DNA from 3 places in the Sphingopyxis sp. 10G20-10 genome. Region 2 is predicted to be linked to each of the others. Evidence: predicted binding sites of a transcription regulator. Region 2 holds the regulator's gene; each other region holds the start of a gene.
What was found. Region 2 encodes LexA, which represses DNA repair genes until DNA is damaged. Its sites were predicted from a motif close to GTTCCNCNCTTGTTCT; they were not measured.

Region 1 (4,223 bases), 990 kb from region 2:
TTCGGCGCGCTTGACCGCGGCCTCGATCGTTTCGCCCATCACAAATTGCTGACCCAAAAGCCGCATCGCGGCGAGCGCCGCCTGACGGATTACCGGCTCGCCCGAGCGGCGGACCATCGCTTTCAGCAGCGTCAGCGGCTTGGCCTTGCTGCCGATCGCATCGAGCATCAGCGTCGCCGATCCCAGCGACAGCCCGCGCGACGACAGGGACACGATCAGCGGGCTTTCGGCGCCATCCTCTTCGGCCCAATCCCGCCCCGCAATTTTGTCACGGATCAGCGCGTTGGCGGTGGCATTGTCTGGAACCCGCAACAGCGCCTCTGCGAGGCACATCAGCACCACGCCCTCTTCGGTCGACAGCCGATAGCGATTCATCAGAGAGGCGACGAGCGTCTCGCGCTCACCATCAGCCTTGGCATGGCGGATCAACGCCAGCCCGCGCCGCGTCACCGCATCAACCGATGCCGGAACGCGCGTTAATGTGGCGCGCAGATCGGCAACAATCACCTCCTCGCTGCGACGGGCAAGGGCGCGGATAGCCGCACGATCAGTGGCGAAATCGGACATAGCGCAAGCTTTCGAAGAGGGAGGGCCATAAAGGCTCCTTTCCATAGCAACTGCAGCAGAGCCCGGCTAGCGGATTCGGGTAACAATATTGCTTGGTCAGGACATTGTGTTCGTCAGACCGTGCTTTGGTAATTGACCCCCCGCAACCCCTATGCCATGCGCCCTTCCCGCGCGGGTGTAGCTCAATGGCAGAGCAGAAGCTTCCCAAGCTTCTGTAATTGGCTGGTTTTCAACGTTTTCTCAGCAAAACTGATACTGAAACTTCCAAATTGTTTCAATGGGTTGTGTATTTAGGGCAAAACTTATTGGAACTGGAGGCAAGACATGACCATGTTCGATGCGCTTGTCCAAAATTCGCAGGATATATGTCGATCAGAGCGTTTTGTGAGCTTCGCTCGCAAAACGGATGTCAGAAAATTAAGATCGGCAAACTGGGTCCGGACTCTTTAAATCGGCAACACATCTATAATTGCTTCACGCCTCATGTCGGTCATTCGCGCTTGGACGGCTTGTCGCGAGTGTATCGAATAGTTCGAACGCGATGACAGCAATTGGGTCGTTTGCTGAATGGCCGGAATAACTGTGCCGGATCCGCATACCGGACAGTTTCCTCCTGGCCCAAGAGGCGGTATAGACATCTCAAGCTGATCGCTGCTCTAAACTCGCCGCCACGCCTCGCTGGTGCGTTCGACGGCCAATCTATCGGCGGGATATTGAGTGACGAGCGCCATCGCCTCATCAGCGGACGCATTGAGCCATATATCGTGATCGTCGGTGTGCAAAATGACCGGCATTCGGTCGTGAATATCCCATAGCTCTTTGGTCGCATCGACCATGACGCCGGTATAGCAATCGCCCCACACGTCGGTCGGTCGCCAAAGTCCGGCCCAAGCTACTATTTCCTGATCAACAACGCTGATCCACGTGCGCGTCATCTTGCCCTTTGGGCCTTCGGCTTCGGCAAAAGCGGAAAAGGGGATGAGGCAACGCTGGGCCGGTGTCTCGAACCAATGCCGCCACATCCCGCTTCGCAGCTTGTCATCGCGGGCATTGTTGACCGGCTTCGGCTTGCTGTCCGGCTTCATCGATTTGAGGCGCAATGGGAAACCCCAGGTCATTTGCTGCAAGATGCGTTTTCCGTCTGCTTCGCGCACGACCAAGCCGGGATATTGGGGGTAGGTTTCGCCGGGGGCGTTGATGCCGGTCGGCACGCTTGCCCGAAAATGATCGGCGATTTCCTGCGCGCTATTCTTGTTGGCGTAAAGATTGCACATGCAGCGATGATGACGCGCTTGGCTCGTCTGTCAACGCACCTGCCGCCATTCGCTTGTCGCATGACGCTTGACCAATGTTCCTCTTATGTTCCACTTAGAGGCTCCCTTTGCGAATCGAGCCATGCGACAGCCAGCCACCATTGAGCACCTCTATTTGGACTTTGACGGTTTCTTTGCGTCGGTCGAGCAGTTGCGCGACCCGTCATTGCGCGGGCGGCCTGTTGGCGTCGTGCCCTATGTCGGCGGGCGAAGCTGTATCATCGCCTGTTCGCGCGAGGCCAAAGCGCGCGGCGTGAAGAATATTATGATGGTCGATGAAGCGCAGCGGATATGCCGCGACATCGTGCTGGTTCCGCAAAAGCCCGACCTATACCGGCGCGCCCACAATGCGCTGGTGTCGGAAATCAACGCCGTTGTTCCGGTCGATCAGGTGAAGTCGATTGATGAACTGTCTTGCCGACTGGATGAGGATCAGCGCGCCGACCCTGCGGCGATAGGAGCGGCGATCAAGCGCGCGATCCGCTATAATATCGGCGCTGCCGTGACCTGTTCTATTGGCTTTGCCGCAAACCGCCACCTCGCCAAGATAGCGGGCGGCACGCAAAAGCCCGACGGCCTCACGATCTGGCGACCGGGCGATATGCCGGGGCCGCTGCTGCGCGTTCCGCTGGAGGATATACCGGGCATTGGTCGCAGGATGGAAAAGCGGCTGATACGTGCGGGGATAACCGACACGGCGGCGTTTCTGGCCATGCAGCCCAAACATGCCCGCGCGCTTTGGCGCAATGTGACCGGCGAGCGGCTTTGGTATGCGCTGCATGGCTATGACATAGAGGCCCCACCAACCGAGCGCGGCATGTTTGGTCATGCCCGCGTGTTGCCGCCCGATGCCCGGACGCTAAGCGATGCCCGCACCATATCGCGGCTGTTGCTGGTCAAGGCGGCAAGGCGGGTGCGTCGTGCGGGCTATTATTGCGCCTCGCTGTCACTCTGGCTGCAAGGATTCGATCGCAGCTGGTTCGAGATTATTACCTTGCCGCAGGTGAACGACGATCAGGCGGTGCTGCGTGCGTTGATGACGCTGTGGGACCGTGTGATGGCGAAAACCAGCGGCAAGACCAAGGTCATGAGGGTAGGCGTCACGCTAGGTGATCTGACCCCCGCCAATGCACGCCAGCTAGATTTTCTATTGGATGACGACAGCGAACGGCAACGATGGGAGCGGCTGGGGATGGCGCTCGACCGGCTGAATATAAAATATGGCAAGACCGTCGCCAGCGTCGGCTTCTGGCAACCGCCGCCGGGAGGCAATGTCGGCGGCAAAATCAGCTTCACCCGTATTCCGAGCGGGGAGGACTTCTGGTGAACTGGCGGACCAATATCCAGATACTCGACCTTGAACCGGGTGAGCGCATCGAACTGACCTGTCGGAAATGCGGCCATCTGCGTTGGCTGACCGGAGAGGAACTTCTGGCACGCAAACGGTCGCTGCGGCTCACGCTCGGCGATGTCGAACGGCGCGCACGCTGCCGTCAGCGCGGGTGCAATGGCACCATGCGCATGGCCATGCCGGCCGATCATGACACGGCAGGCTTCGTTGGCGGCATTGCCTGAGGGGGCTAATCGATTGGTCACGATTGACTCTCTTGGGTGAGCGCGCATCATTGCTTGATGTGCAATCTCTATCTGGCCGACCGCAGCGCCGCAGAAGTGGCGAAGACATTCCGCGCCAAGGTCGCGTCTGGCATAAACGCGCCTGCTGAGGTCTATCCCCAATACCCCGGCTTGGTGGTCAGGGAGCAAGACGGCGAGCGCATCGTGCAACAAATGACCTGGGGATTTCCGCTGGTTCTGGCAGAGGCGCGTATACGCGCCGAGGCGAAGGGGAAGGTTGCCAAGCCGCGACCCGTCAACAACGCCCGCGATGACAAGTTGCGCACCGGCATGTGGAAACATTGGTTTGAGACGCCTGCGCAGCGTTGCCTCATCCCTTTTACCGCTTTTGCCGAGGCCGAAGGGGAGAAGGGCCGGATGACCCGCACATGGATCAGCGTGGCCGATCAGGAGCTACCTGCATGGGCGGGGTTATGGCGTCCATCAGATGAATGGGGCGATTGCTTCACCGGCGTCATGGTCGATGCGACCAAGGAGCTTAGGGACATGCATGACCGTATGCCGGTTATACTTCATGCTGCTGATCAGGACGCATGGCTGCATGCGCCTGCCGACGACGCCATGGCCTTGGTTCGACAATATCCGGCTACGCAACTGGAGGTTGATCGCACAACTGCTCTTTGGAGGTGAAGCCAAAGATTCTCGGGTTCAGGTTCGCCCGTAACATGCTGAGATAGCTAAAATCCCGATAGCCCCTAACATGCCCGT
Region 2 (4,223 bases):
TATCCGGTGACGACTTAGTTTTCGGCCAGCATCGAAAGCGTCGAGCCGCTGCCAGCGCGTGGACAGCAACGGTTGATCGTGCGCCCGAACAATCGTCCAGACCTCCCGCCGCGCGTCCGGCTGACCATGCGGACTAATGGCCATGACGCTTTGGTGGCGGGCGAAGCGATAGGCGTGCGGGCGCGGTTGATGCCGCCGCCGGGGCCAAGCCTGCCCGGTGGATATGATTTTGCGCAGCGGGCCTGGTTCGACGGGATTGGCGCGGTCGGAACCGTTCTCGGCAGTCCGACCCGCGCCAAAGGAGCGGACAAGGAGGTTGCGCCGTTGCGGCTTCGGCTCAGCCAGCATGTCCAGTCGCAAATTGCGGGGTCGGCGGGCGGGATCGCCGCTGCTTTGGTCAGTGGGGATCGCGGCGCGATCAGCGATGATGATGCCAACGCCATGCGGCGCAGCGGATTGGCACATTTGCTGGCGATCAGCGGACTTCATGTTACCGCGGTGGTCGGCTTTGTGATGTTTTTCTTGTTGCGCTTGCTCGCGCTGAACCAGCGGCTCGCTCTGCGTGGTTCGATCATTCTCTATGCCGCTGCCGGGGCCGCGATTGCAGGGCTTGGCTATACATGGCTGACAGGCATGGCGGTGCCCACCTTGCGATCGTGCATCGCCGCCATGCTGGTTCTTGCCGCCTTTATGATGGGGCGTGAAGCCTTGACGTTGCGGCTGGTCGCGGCGGGGGCGTTAATCGTTATGGTGTGGCGTCCCGAATCGCTGGCCGGACCCAGTTTTCAATTGAGCTTTGCCGCCGTCGCCGCGATTATTGCGCTGCACGAAAGCCCGCCGATGCGCGTTTTTCTTGCGCGCCGCGAAGAACCTCGGCTGTGGCGCTTGGGCCGCGCCATCGCCGGACTGTTGATTACCGGCCTTGTTATTGAGCTGACTCTGGCGCCGATTGCCTTGTTCCATTTTCACAAGGCCGGCCTCTATGGCGCGCTTGCCAATGTGATCGCGATCCCGCTCACCACCTTTGTGATTATGCCGATGGAGGCGCTGGCGTTATTGTTCGACAGCGTCGGGATCGGCGCGCCCTTTTGGTGGGTGGCTGGGGAGGCGCTCAACGGCTTGCTCGTGCTCGCCCATGCGGTGGCGGATGCGCCCGGCGCGGTCGCGACATTGCCGGTGTTTCCGGCCTATGGTTTTGCACTGTCGGTGCTCGGCGGGCTTTGGTTGCTGTTGTGGCGCACGCGCTGGCGTTGGGCGGGGCTGGCGCCGATGCTGGTGGGTGCGCTGGTCCTGACCGCACAGCCACGTCCTGATGTGCTGATTACCAACGACGGCCGCCATATTGCCGCAAAGCTGGACGATGGCCGCTATGCCTTATTGCGCGACCGTGCGGGCGACTATGTTCGCGGCAGTCTGGGCGAAGCAGCAGGCGTCGATGGCAAACTGGTCGCCCTGTCCGCTTCCGGTCAGGCAAAAGCCGAATGCAACCGCGATTTCTGTCGCTGGCAACAGGGCCGGGGATCGCAAAGCCTGACCATCATGGCCTCACGCGGCACGGCAAAGATAGAGGGGACAGATATGGCCGCGGCCTGCGCTGCCGCCGATGTGGTGGTCAGTGATCGCTGGTTGCACGACGAATGTCACGCCCGTTGGCTGACGATTGATCGCGACAGCCTGCCGCAAACGGGCGGTTTGGCACTTTACCTAGATGGCCCGCGCGTCGTGACAGCGCTGCGCGCGGGAGACGAGCATCCTTGGCGTCGCCCCGTCACGCTTAGTGGTAACGACGAAGCAGTCCCGACAAGCGCCCTTGCACCATGACGCGGTCCGCGGCGTAGCGCTGCGGTTCATAGGCGCCATTGGCGGGATCGAGTCGGACCATCGCGCCTTCGCGGCGGAAATATTTGAGCGTGGCATCCTGCCCGTCGACCAAGGCGACAACAATTTCGCCCTCGCGTGCCGTGTCGGCTTTCTGGATCAGTGCATAGTCGCCATCCAAAATTCCCGCTTCGACCATCGAATCGCCCGATACTTCCAACGCATAATGTTCGCCCGAGCCGAGCAGCGCGGCGGGAACCGACAGATTGTTATGATCCTCAAACGCCTCGATCGGCACACCGGCGGCGATTTTGCCGTGCAGCGGCACCTCGATAATATCATTGGCCGCAATCGGCTGCATCGCAGGTGGTGACTTGCGCAGTGGAACAACATTGTCGGACGAACCTTGCGCCGCCTTGCCGCCTTCGGGCAATTTTACGACTTCCAAAGCGCGCGCGCGATTGGGCAAGCGGCGCAGAAATCCGCGTTCTTCAAGCGCACTGATCAAGCGGTGAATCCCTGATTTTGACTTCAGCCCCAAGGCCTCCTTCATTTCTTCGAACGAAGGCGAAATCCCGCTAGCGTCGAGACGCTGCTGGATGAAGTGGAGCAGTTCATGCTGCTTGGCGGTCAACATCGATCATTCTCCAATGGGGTCTAAGCCGGACATAAGGGGAACGATAGTGGAACAGAGAGGGGGTTGTCAAGCGTGCGGTGTATATCCCCTTGCGTCAAATGCGCGTTAGAGCGCGATATAGGGGACAGGCATTCCGGCCTCTGTGGCGGCGGCGCCAATCTCCCGCACCACCAGCGCGTTGGCCACCGCCAAGGGACGGGTTTGTCCGCTGTCCTGGCTGGCCAGCAACGACACTGTTCCATTTGCCACCACAGCGCGCAGATAATCGCGACGGCTGCCTCCAGCGTCCAGCGGCGTGGCCAGCGGCGCTTGGTAGATTTGCGGGAGCGGATCACCGGCCCCCGCTAGATGCCGTACCAATGGCAACAGAAACAGTGTCGCGGTGACGAAGGCCGATGATGGATTGCCGGGTAGCCCCAGCACGACCGCATCGCTCAACGTCGCGGCGAGAAGCGGCTTGCCGGGGCGCATCGCGATCTTCCAGAAATCGATCGCGCCGCCCGCGTCTGTAATCGCGCCCCGCACATGGTCATGCACGCCGACCGATGCCCCACCGACGGTAACGATGACGTCGTGACGTCGCGCTAACTCATCTAAAAGACTGGATAAAGCCTGTCGATCATCACGAACATGACAGGGCGGGGTGATTAGCGCGGGCTCGGCGGTGAGCATTGCGGCGAGCATGACTCCATTGCTGTCGGGAATCTGGCCGGAGGCGAGGGGGTGGCCGGGCGGCACCAGTTCGTCGCCGGTGGTGACTATCGCCACGCGTGGGCGTGTGCCGACCGCAACTTGGCCGGTGCCGTTCATCGCCGCAGCGGCAAGAGCGCCCGCAGTCAACCGCGTCCCGCGCTCAAGCAGCCTGTCACCAGCGGCAAAGTCGCCGCCGCGCGCGCGAATATGGCGGCCGCGCTCTGCCGGACCGTCACCGGTCAAAAATATGCTGCCGCCGCGTATTTCCGTGTCTTCTTGCACCATGACCGTGTCTGCGCCATCGGGCAGCATGGCGCCGGTAAAGATGCGGATCGCTTCGCCGCTGGCCAGTGTTTGTGACGGAACTGCGCCAGCGGCGACTTCGCCTGCCAAAGCCCACGGGCCGGGTAGGTCGGCAAAGCGGATCGCAAAGCCATCCATCGCCGACATCGGCGCGGTGGGCTGATCGCGCTGGGCTATGATTGTTTCTGAAAGAAAGCGCCCAACAGATTCGAATAGCGGGATATTTTCTGAAGCGAGCGGAGGTTTTAGCGCCAGAAATCGCGCCTGAGCTTCCTCAACCGGAAGCTGCGCGCTCATGGTGCTGACCAGTCGCCCGACCGGCCACCGCTCTTTTCGAGCAGGCAAATGTCACCAATGACCATCGCCCGGTCGAGCGCCTTTGCCATGTCATAGAGGGTGAGCAGCGTCACCGACACGGCGGTCAGTGCCTCCATCTCGACCCCGGTCGGTCCGGTTGTTGCCGCCGTCGCGCGCACCGCAACGCCGTCCTCTTCCCATGTAAAATCGACCGTCACGCTGGTGAGCGCCAGCGGATGGCAAAGCGGGATCAGGTCGGCTGTGCGCTTTGCGGCCATAATCCCCGCGATACGCGCGGTCGAGATGACGTCACCTTTGGGCGCATTTCCATTGCGAATGGCCTTTAGTGCATCTGACGTCATGCCGATGTGTCCACCCGCGACGGCGCGGCGGACTGTCGTGGCCTTGGCGCCAACATCGACCATATGCGCGGCGCCGCTCTCGTCGAGATGCGTCGGGCGCGTCACACGGCTTC
Region 3 (4,223 bases), 760 kb from region 2:
GCGGACCATCGAGCACTGGTACCAATGTCGCGGCAAATGAGGTCATAGGAATGACTTCGACTCCAAAGCGCTTCGCCTGTTCGTCACAATGGCGATTCATCGTGCGGATGCCGACCTGAACCAGACGCGAGGCGAACCCGCGCTCACAAATGCGGGCAAAGGGCGAAGCATGGCTGCGCGGATTGCCTTCAAAATCATCATAGAGATCGGGGTGTGCATCGAAATGTAGGATGTTAAGCGCGCCGAAACGGTTCGCGACGGCCTCGACAAGCGGGAGGCTCACGGCATGGTCGCCGCCCAGCGCAAGCGGCACTTCGCCGCTTTCAAGCAGCATAGCGACATGGCGGCCAATTGCGGCGTCGTCCGACGCCACATCTTCGGTGAGTGGCAGATCGCCATCATCGACAAAGGCAATGTCGCGTCCGATTTCGAGCCCGCTTTCGCTCGCCAAATTACCGCGATCACTCCACAGCGCGGCGCGAATGGCGGCGGGGCCACCCGCAGCGCCGCGTTCAAAAGAGCTATTCACATCGGTGGGTAAGCCAAACAGGCGGATCGAAGACATAGGGCGTTGTATGCGGCCTGGTTACGCGCAACAAGGGGCACCAGCATCTAAGCCAATCCCTCGTAAAAACGCCTATCTACTATACCGACTAGGCGATGGCTGACACCGGGACCATAGCCAGAGGCCATGGTGAGAGGGGCAGATGCCAGCCATCGTTCAGGACGCAAGGTGTCCCGATATCGTTCCGCGCCACCAACAAGGAGGACGCGTCGAGGCAATTATTTATCGTCGTCGTTATCGCTGCTATCGTCCGGCCCGGTCATCATCTCCTCGGCCACTTCATCGGTACGGCCGCGGATCGCCTGTTCCAGCCGCTCCATCAGTTCGGGATTTTCCTTGAGGAAATTCTTGGAATTTTCGCGGCCCTGACCGATGCGGATCGAGTCATAGCTGAACCAGGCACCCGATTTCTCGACAAGCCCCGCCTTGACACCAAGGTCCAAAATCTCGCCAATTTTCGAGATACCCTGCCCGTACATGATGTCGAATTCGACCTGCTTGAACGGTGGCGCGACCTTATTCTTGACCACTTTGACACGCGTCGAGTTGCCGACAATATCATCGCCATTCTTGATCTGGCCGGTACGACGAATATCGAGCCGGACGCTGGCATAGAATTTCAGTGCGTTGCCCCCGGTCGTGGTTTCGGGGTTGCCGTACATCACGCCAATTTTCATCCGCAGCTGGTTGATGAAAATGACCATGCAGCGCGAACGGCTTATCGAACCGGTCAGCTTGCGCAGCGATTGCGACATCAACCGCGCCTGCAGGCCGACATGGCTGTCGCCCATTTCGCCTTCGATTTCGGCGCGCGGCACCAGCGCGGCGACCGAATCGATCACCAATATGTCAATCGCGTTTGATCGCACCAGCGTATCGACAATCTCCAGCGCCTGTTCGCCAGTATCGGGCTGTGACACGATAAGCTCGTCAATATTGACTCCGAGCTTGCGGGCATAGACCGGGTCGAGTGCATGTTCGGCATCGACAAAGGCCGCGGTTCCGCCGGTTTTTTGCGCTTCGGCAATGGCGTGCAAGGCCAGCGTCGTTTTACCCGAGCTTTCAGGCCCGTAAATTTCGATCACGCGGCCACGCGGTAATCCGCCAACGCCCAGCGCAATATCGAGCCCCAGCGATCCGGTCGAAATCGATTCGACCTGCATCGCTTCCTTCGACCCCAATTTCATCACCGAGCCTTTACCAAAGGCGCGATCTATCTGCGCGAGCGCGGCGTCGAGCGCCTTTTGTCTGTCCATGCTATTCACTGATTTCCCCGTTTCGACGAGTGACAATTGACCGGCCATAACCGTACCCCTCCTGCTCTAAAGCGAAGCCCGAAGCATCGCAACGCCAGACCGGTGTACAGCATTTGTTCTCTGCGAACAAGAGGGGAACATTATTGGATTTACGCCATTAATCATTCGCGCCCTTGGTTTTATTCGGTCCGGGCCAGCAGATCCTTCAGCACCGAATCGATCTCGACCAGCCGGAACGGCTTGGACACCAGCCCCCGCTGTTGATGCGCCGCCGGAATAACATCGCCGCCACCGGTCGTGAACGCAAAGGGAATATGCCTTTCGGCCAAGACATCGGCGAGCGGCCAGACCTTTTGTTCGCCCAGATTGATGTCGATCAGCGCCGCCGAAATATGGCCGAGGGCAATCGCGACCTCGGCATCTTCGACCGTCGTCGCCTGCACCGACTCTGGAAACCCCAACGCCTCGAGCATATCGGCCAGCATCATGCCAATAAGCACATCATCCTCGACGATCAGAATTTTCCCGACCTCAGCCATTATCACCGATCCGACGCGCCACACGATTTAGAGTGTCGAGCGTCGCCTCGGTCAATTGCACCACAGAGAAAGGTTTGGGCAAAAAGGCCACATCGTCAATGTTGATCGATTGGCGTAACTGTTCCTCGGCATAGCCCGACATAAACAATACCGGCAGGTCGGGCCGCTCGCTGCGAATTTTCCGCACCATCGCCGGACCATCCATCGTTGGCATCACGACGTCGCTGATAATCAGGTCAATCTTGTCATTGTCGGCAAAGCGCTCAAGCCCCTCTTCGCCTTGAGAGGCCGTGATGACAGTATAGCCCGCGCGAACGAGGGCGCGCTCGGCCACGGCACGGACAATATCTTCATCCTCAACCAGCAAGATCGTCCCGCTGCCCCATTCCTTGCGCTTTTCGGGCGGCGGCAGGGTCGTCGGCTTGGCGGGGGCCGTTTCGGAGCGATGGACGGGCAGATAGATAGTGAAAAACGACCCCTCCCCCGGCTTGGTATCGGCGAAAATATAACCCGCTGATTGTTTGATGATTCCATAGACTGTGGACAGGCCAAGGCCCGTGCCCTTGCCCACATCCTTGGTGGTAAAAAAGGGTTCAAACACCTTGGGCAGCACATCGGCAGGAATGCCCGTCCCCGTGTCGCTGATCTTGAGCGCGCAATAATCGGCGGGCGGCATGATTTCATTGCTCATACGGCGAACTTCGGCAGCCGACACCATATAGGTTTCGATGGTCAGCGTGCCACCGCCCGGCATCGCATCGCGCGCGTTTACGGCCAGATTGACAATCACCTGCTCCAGTTGCCCCGGATCGGCGCGCACCGCGCCCAGGTCACGCCCGTGCCGCACCGACAATTCGATCCGTTCACCGAGCAACCGCTTGAGCAAATGTGAGACCTCTGAAACCACATCGGGCAATTGCAGGATTTGCGGTCGCAACGTCTGTTGACGCGAAAAGGCCAGCAACTGCCGGGTCAGGCTGGCAGCACGATTGGCGTTACTGCGAATTTGCTGAATATCGTCATAATCGCCATCGCCCGGCGTATGACGCATCAGCATCAGGTCGCAACTGCCCAGAACGGCCGTCAAAATATTGTTGAAGTCGTGCGCCACGCCGCCCGCGAGCTGACCCACCGCCTGCATTTTTGACGCTTGCGCCACTTGTCGCTTCAACCGCGATTCCTCGCTGCTGTCCTTCAAACTCAGCAACACCGTCGCTTCGCCCAGCCCGCGCACACCAACGATCCGCATCGGCACCGGATCATCGGGCTGAACGGTCAGCCGGATCGATAGGTCGCCGCCCGCTTGCTGCCCCCCGCTGTGGCGGCGAATCATGTCAGAGAGCGGCCCCTTGTCCTCAGCGACGACAAGGTCGCCGGGATAGCGGGGACGCTTGTCATCGGACTGGCCGGCGGCGCGCGCGAACGCCTTGTTCATATAAATGAACCGACCATCACGATCGACCATCGCCAGCCCAAAGGGCAGCATGGACACCAGTGTCTCGACGTAGTTTTGGGCCGCTCCGCGTTCCACGGCGCCGGTCGCTTCATCGATCAGGACAATCAGCACCGGCGCATTGGCATCGGCGGGGGCCAATGGGATCTGGAGCAAGCGGACAGGCGGAGCTTTCTCGCCCTCGCGATCAAAAAACAAGGCCCCATTGTCGTCAAGGCGCAGCATGGCGCCAATGTCACGTCCGGCATAGGGACCGGCAGCATCCCCCAAAGCACGCAGCAGAAAGGCGCTGTTGGCAACCCGCAACCGCCCTTCGGTATTGACCAATGCGGCCATAATCCCCGCTTGCCCCAGCGTCAGCCCGGCCGGCCCGTCCAGATGGCGGATAATCTCCGTGGCAAGGTCCAACC

Region 1: the regulator LexA is predicted to act here: its motif matches at 1,918-1,933, upstream of ACR3XE_RS01040 (Y-family DNA polymerase).
Region 3: the regulator LexA is predicted to act here: its motif matches at 1,945-1,960, upstream of recA (recombinase RecA).

The regions. Positions count from the first base shown of each region.
Region 1 covers NZ_CP195117.1:225,534-229,756, forward strand. Annotated here, with positions in the region: gene putA (bifunctional proline dehydrogenase/L-glutamate gamma-semialdehyde dehydrogenase PutA) at 1-567, opposite strand, end outside; gene ACR3XE_RS01035 (SOS response-associated peptidase) at 1,224-1,841, opposite strand; gene ACR3XE_RS01040 (Y-family DNA polymerase) at 1,963-3,207, shown strand; gene ACR3XE_RS01045 (hypothetical protein) at 3,204-3,455, shown strand; gene ACR3XE_RS01050 (SOS response-associated peptidase) at 3,513-4,145, shown strand.
Region 2 covers NZ_CP195117.1:2,108,237-2,112,459, reverse strand. Annotated here, with positions in the region: gene ACR3XE_RS10295 (hypothetical protein) at 1-18, shown strand, start outside; gene ACR3XE_RS10290 (ComEC/Rec2 family competence protein) at 73-1,821, shown strand; gene lexA (transcriptional repressor LexA) at 1,775-2,455, opposite strand; gene ACR3XE_RS10280 (molybdopterin molybdotransferase MoeA) at 2,561-3,748, opposite strand; gene moaC (cyclic pyranopterin monophosphate synthase MoaC) at 3,745-4,215, opposite strand; gene trpC (indole-3-glycerol phosphate synthase TrpC) at 4,212-4,223, opposite strand, start outside.
Region 3 covers NZ_CP195117.1:1,353,095-1,357,317, reverse strand. Annotated here, with positions in the region: gene speB (agmatinase) at 1-565, opposite strand, end outside; gene recA (recombinase RecA) at 784-1,869, opposite strand; gene ACR3XE_RS06580 (response regulator) at 2,001-2,360, opposite strand; gene ACR3XE_RS06575 (hybrid sensor histidine kinase/response regulator) at 2,353-4,223, opposite strand, start outside.